DNA from 2 places in the Lutispora sp. QWL-02 genome. Region 1 is predicted to be linked to the other one. Evidence: a T-box and tRNA genes for the amino acid it is inferred to sense, from the RefSeq annotation. Region 1 holds a T-box; the other holds one or more tRNA genes.

What was found. The T-box of region 1 lies ahead of glyQ (glycine--tRNA ligase subunit alpha). A T-box ahead of a tRNA ligase gene usually reads a tRNA of that ligase, here a tRNA-Gly.
Region 2: it has a tRNA-Gly gene. The T-box ahead of glyQ (glycine--tRNA ligase subunit alpha) is inferred to sense a tRNA for this amino acid. The anticodon was not compared.

The regions. Positions count from the first base shown of each region.
Region 1 covers NZ_CM177762.1:2,413,165-2,416,370, reverse strand. Annotated here, with positions in the region: gene glyS (glycine--tRNA ligase subunit beta) at 1-861, opposite strand, end outside; gene glyQ (glycine--tRNA ligase subunit alpha) at 878-1,768, opposite strand; T-box leader at 1,823-1,993, opposite strand; gene AC4HCY_RS11260 (DUF4342 domain-containing protein) at 2,045-2,575, opposite strand; gene recO (DNA repair protein RecO) at 2,607-3,206, opposite strand, start outside.
Region 2 covers NZ_CM177762.1:2,521,553-2,524,758, forward strand. Annotated here, with positions in the region: gene AC4HCY_RS11755 (class I SAM-dependent DNA methyltransferase) at 1-343, shown strand, start outside; gene hslO (Hsp33 family molecular chaperone HslO) at 407-1,288, shown strand; tRNA gene AC4HCY_RS11765 (tRNA-Val) at 1,375-1,450, shown strand; tRNA gene AC4HCY_RS11770 (tRNA-Asp) at 1,457-1,533, shown strand; tRNA gene AC4HCY_RS11775 (tRNA-Phe) at 1,539-1,614, shown strand; tRNA gene AC4HCY_RS11780 (tRNA-Gly) at 1,627-1,701, shown strand; tRNA gene AC4HCY_RS11785 (tRNA-Cys) at 1,705-1,778, shown strand; gene AC4HCY_RS11790 (DUF6873 family GME fold protein) at 1,917-2,669, shown strand; gene ytxC (putative sporulation protein YtxC) at 2,752-3,206, shown strand, end outside.

The DNA.
Region 1 (3,206 bases):
CGGAAAATATCTTTGATGCTCCTTCATAGGAGTTATTATAGCTTCTTTAGGCAGCTTTAGGAAGTCCGGTTCAAAGCTTCCCAATAAAGCAGTCGGATATTCCACCAAGTAAACTATTTCTTCTAAAAGCTCCTCATCCTTTATAAGCACTCCGTTCTTTTCTTTTGCGATTTTCTCGCATTGCTTTTGTATGATTTCTCTTCTCTCGTTTTGATCTACTATCACATATTCTCTTTTAAGTATATCGAAATAGTTTTCTGCCCTATCGATCTCAACCTTATCTTTCGACAGAACTCTATGCCCTCTTGTAAATTTACTGCAGGGTATGCCGTCTTTATCAAACTCTATCAACTCATCACCATAAATTGGCATTAGCCAGCGCACCGGTCTGGCAAATCTAAAGCTCTTGTTTCCCCATTTCATGGATTTTGGAAAGCTGATGGAGGTTAGAATTTCCGAAAGCAGCTCTTTCAATACTTCTTTCGCAGCTATGCCCGAGACATGCTTTCTGCCGTATACGTATTCTGTACCGGATAATTCTTTGATATATACATTTTCCAGACTTAATCCGTTTCCCTTTGCAAAACCTAACAGGGCTTTGGTGGGATTGCTCTCAGCATCATAAGCCGCTTTTTTTGAAGGTCCCTTTAATTCTGTTTCTAAATCTTCTTGCTTTTCATCCAAAGCTTTTACATATAATACAAGTCTTCTTGGAGTACCATAGGTCTCAAGGGACTTAAAATTGATTCTATTTTCCGTAAAAGACTTTTCGGAAACTTCTTTTAATTGATCTAAGGTTTTATTCATAAACTTTGCCGGGATTTCTTCAGTGCCTATTTCAAATACCAAATCTCTGCTCAACTTTTTCTCCTCCTTCTCATTCTTTTTCGCAGGCCGCTGCCTTGCTTTTGAGAGGATAGTCCATCTCCTCCCGCTGTTTCAGATATCCTTGTGCAACCAGCCTCGCCAGATTCCTCACTCTGGATATGAATCCTGTTCTTTCGGTCACGCTTATGGCTCCTCTTGCATCCAAGACATTAAAGGTATGAGAGCATTTAAGCACATAATCATAAGCCGGAAGTATAAGCCCTTCGCCAATAACCCTCTTAGCCTCAGCTTCGTATGAGTCAAAGAACTTGAACAACAAATCAGTATCAGCCACCTCAAAACTGTATATCGAATGCTCTACCTCTGCTTTCTTAAATATATCTCCATAGGTTATCCCATTAACCCATTCAATGTCAAAAACATTATCGATTTCCTGGATATACATGGCGATTCTCTCCAGTCCATAAGTCAGTTCCGCAGATTCCAGTTCACAGTCAAATCCTCCGATTTGCTGGAAATATGTAAACTGCGTGATCTCCATACCGTCCAGCCATACCTCCCAGCCTAAACCCCATGCTCCTAAAGTCGGTGCCTCCCAGTTATCTTCAACAAATCTTATATCATGCTTTTTAGGGTCTATCCCCAATGCCATAAGGCTTCCCAGATATAAATCCTGTACATTATCAGGAGAAGGCTTTAGTATAACTTGATATTGATGGTGCTGATAAACTCTATTCGGGTTTTCACCATACCTGGCATCGGCGGGCCTTCTGGAAGGTTCTACATAGGCAACTCTCCAGGGTTCAGGACCCAATGCTTTAAGAAAAGTATAGGGGCTCATGGTTCCCGCTCCTTTTTCAACATCATATGGTTGTGCAATGATACAATTATGCTTTGCCCAATAATTTTGCAGCGTGAGAATTATCTCTTGAAATGTCATAAATTTTCCTCCTTACAATCTTATTTAGTAAAAAAAATAAAACCTTCCATCCCTGTAAGGGACGAAAGGTTATCTTCCGCGGTTCCACCCTTATTGGCCGGCTGATGCCGCCCTCTTGTTAATTAAGCTCAGGAGTGCCTTTACCACAAACGAATGCTGATTTTCACCGGCCACCAGCTCTCTAAAATTCAAGTTATAGCTACTACTCTCCATCACAGCCAATAAAATAATTCTTGTAATATAATCTAGCAAAACCAAGTTATTTTGTCAATAGCATTAGGGCAAGTCCGTATCAATTTTAGGGCAGCAATCCTCAGCAGTATTGCTATTGGTCATATTTTGCTTGGTATTTTTTACGTCTTCGGCAAAATCTTTGACTTTATCTGCTGCATTGACTATAGCATCATTGATAACATTATTTACATTTACTGTGTCTTTATTTTGCCTTTCAACTTCAATGGTGCATTTGGTCAGCAATGCGGCAGCGGTTCCCAGGGCAGTTATCTGAGGCATAACTACAGCACTTATGGCCCCGGCGGTCACCGGTATATCCAAAATTACACTATCATCCTTTTTTACTCTTATTCGATTTACATTGCCTGACTTTACCACAGCTTTCAGTTTATCTATAACTTCACTGCCTTTTACAGATACTGATTCTGTCCAGTTTCTGCCGCTTGATTCTTCAATGCTTATTAAGGCATCAACCACATTGCCGTTGGCCTGTGTCAGTGCCTCCCGGGCTTCCTTATATGAAACGCCGGTCCTGTCCCTTATTATGTCTATCTTATCCAGCGTGATATCCATTTTACCCTCTCCTTTCATTGACCAGTTATAATTATTCTCTTTCGAGACTTTTTATGTTATTGATAAAATCCATGGATTTAAATCTTTTGTCCAAATGTTTTTGGACAAAAACATTGATAATTTTATCAATCTCTATAAAAATAGTATTATCAATTTTTATCGTATTTAATCTCGAAATAGGTGTGGACAATAAAAGACCAAATGTTTCCAAAGCTCCTGGACTCAGTTTAACTGCATTTTTGTCGGCTGTAAAACAGCGGCTGCACAAAGCTCCTCCCAAGTCGATACTGAACTTCCACAAGCTTTCTTCATTACCGCAATTTGCACATTTTGAAATCAACGGCCTGAAGCCGCTTAAATCCATTAGTTGCATCTGATAGGCACATGATAATATGCCTATAGGTATTTCATCATTAGATAGATAATATAAGGTTCTTGATAAAAGCAGAAATAATCTTTCACTTTGTATATCTTCATCCGTCACTGTGTCCGCCAGCTCAGCAAAATAAACGGCATAGGAAAGCTTTAACAAATCATTTCTGATATTATAAAAGGATTCTCTAAGCTCTCCTGTGCTTACATGATAGAAATTAGTCCCCTTGTACAATATCAGTTCACTGAAGGCAAAAAG
Region 2 (3,206 bases), 110 kb from region 1:
TGGCGGAGGAATATTTATATTTGACATCAGCAGCTATTATAAATTAAGTCGCATCATAGGCAACAATACTTTTGTTGAAGAAAAAGACGGGATATTTTACTCATGGGAAAACGAATTTGATGCAGCATCTTCTACTTTAACTATGGTATTGAATTTTTTTATTCCTGAAGACAAACTATATAATAGAATAGAAGAAGTGCATGTTCAAAGGGCTTATAAGAATAAAGAGGTTTGCGATAATTTATTCAAATGCGGATTTAATGTTTTGGAGACTCTGGATGAATTTACTTTTTTTAAAGCCCATGAAGAGAGTGAAAGGGTGTTTTTTATATCAAAAAAATAAAGATACCCGGCTTGGCTGTAATATTAGTTAAAGACGTAAAAATAATAATATATGGGAGGAAAAATGAAAGATATTATACTAAGAGGAACTAGTAATGATGGCAGCATAAGATTTTGGGCATGTACAACGATAAATATTGTTGAAGAAGCCAGGCTGATACATAATACCTATCCTGTAACAACTGCGGCTCTCGGGAGAATGTTGACTGCAGGCAGCATGATGGGAACTATGGTAAAGTCAGAAAATGATAAAATAACTTTACAAATAAACGGAAAGGGCCCTGCAGGCAATATTATTGTAGTGTCCGATAAAACAGGAGATGTAAGGGGTTATATAGGAAATCCCTTTGTAGATCTGCCGTTGAATGAAGTCGGAAAGCTTGATGTAGGGGGCGCTATAGGTAAAAACGGATTATTTACTGTGATCAAGGATTTAGGATTAAAGGAGCCTTATGTGGGGCAAGTACCGATTGTAAACGGTGAAATAGCAGAAGATGTGGCTTCTTACTTTGCAACTTCGGAACAGGTTCCGACTGCCGTGGCATTAGGAGTAAGGGTTGCAAGAGATGGTAAAGTTGATTCTGCTGGAGGCTTCATTGTTCAGGTAATGCCTGGCGCTGCAGAGGATATTATTGAGTTAATAGAGCAAAATGCTAAAAATATTAAATCTGTTACTGAGGTTATACCCCTAAATGGGGCCCAGGGACTAATCAAAGAGATAATGAAAGGTGTCGAATACAGAATACATGAAACACGAGAAGTTAGCTATAGATGCAATTGCAATAGGAACAGATTGGAAAAAGCATTGATCAGCATAGGTAAAAAAGATATCAGCGAAATAATTGCAGAACAGGGCAAAGCAGAATTGATATGCCATTTTTGCAACAAAAAGTATTTATTCAATAAGGAAGAACTGCAAGATATTTTGAAAAAGGCCACACAATGATATAGTTATTTTGATGAATTTTTCATTTTTTCACCTTGACTTTGAACTCTCTATGATGTATACTAAATCTTGTCGTCAGACATGATGGGCGCATAGCTCAGCTGGGAGAGCATCTGCCTTACAAGCAGAGGGTCATAGGTTCGAGCCCTATTGTGCCCACCATCAAATGGCCCAGTAGTTCAGTTGGTTAGAATGCCAGCCTGTCACGCTGGAGGTCGACGGTTCGAGCCCGTTCTGGGTCGCCATTAGAGCCTTGGTAGCTCAGTCGGTAGAGCAGAGGACTGAAAATCCTCGTGTCGGTGGTTCGATTCCGCCCCAAGGCACCATTTTTAGCATATGCGGGTGTAACTCAGTGGTAGAGTGTCACCTTGCCAAGGTGAAAGTCGCGAGTTCGAATCTCGTCACCCGCTCCATTAGGCGACATAGCCAAGTGGTAAGGCAGAGGACTGCAAATCCTTTACCCCCGGTTCAAATCCGGGTGTCGCCTCCAAAAATATATTTGCAGCAAGTAAAATGCTTCTTATGGAAGCGTTTTTTTGTTTTTCAATATAAATATGATTTTACTGTAATCGTTATCAGTTATGATAACAGAACTGCTAAAATATAAAATCAATATATGGAGATCAGTATGGAAAAGTATCTTAAAACGCCAAATACACCCGAATATAATATAAAGACAGTTCTGTTGGATTATAGAGCCGATGACGAGATCATATCCTCATTGTCAAGGCTGGGGATCGAGGCTATAAGGACAGATTGCTGCAATGAACTATATGAGGCAATAAACGGGCACCCTGACATGCTTGTCCATCATATAGGGGACAACGCCATGGTCATTGCACCGAATATATATGATAAGCTTGCACCAAAGCTTTTAAAAAAAGGATTTGCATTGACAAAAGGTGCTGCATGGCTTCAAAGAAACTATCCCCAAAACATAGCATATAATGTATTAAGAATAGGGAAATTGGCTTTCCACAATACAAGATATACGGATGTACAAATAAGAAATTTTTATGAAAAATTGGATATAAAGTTAGTTCATGTGAAGCAAGGATATACAAAATGCTCGGTATGTGTTATCGATGAATTCTCTGCAATTACACATGATCATGGAGTTGCACGAGTTATGGAGAATTACGGGATCGATGTTTTAGTTATAAATCCCGGAGATATTGATATTATCGGGCTTGACTATGGATTTATAGGCGGCGCGTCAGGCCTCATATCAAAAAAATGCATTGCAGTTTCCGGAACGATAAAAGGAATAAAAGATTTTAATAAAATTATGGAGTTTATAGCTTTAAAAGGCATTGATATCAAAATACTCAGCAGCAAGAAAATCATGGACATTGGCTCTATAATGCCTATAAGCTATTGATTTTTAAGGGCTTTAAGCTTATATGATAATTGAATAATTGTTACTGTAACACAAATAATACTTACAGGAAGGAGTTGAGCAGATGTACTTAACAACAATTGCCGTTAAAAATAATGATGAAAAGATAAAAAATCATATATATTCAGAGCTGGAATCCATTAAGAGAGAAGATATGAATATAACGCATGAAGAATATATAGCCGGAGATACGGTCTTCATAAGATGCGGATTGAAAGAAGGATTTATGGCAAAGCTTAAAGAGCCCAGGTCCTGTGAAGACCTTAAGTATTTGCTGGCTGAAATTTTATGTGATGTTATTATAAATAATTATGAATCAAAGATATTAAAAAAGATAATAAAAGAATATTATCTATATCTGAGCGAATACGAAAGGAATCAAATATATGAATCTTCCATCAAGATTCTTGAGGCCGAAGACAGATGTAAAGAAGGATTTTATGGACAAACGAGGCGAACAAGAATTATAAGAAAGATATTAAATTATCTTAATGCAGAGAATATAATAATAATTGACGG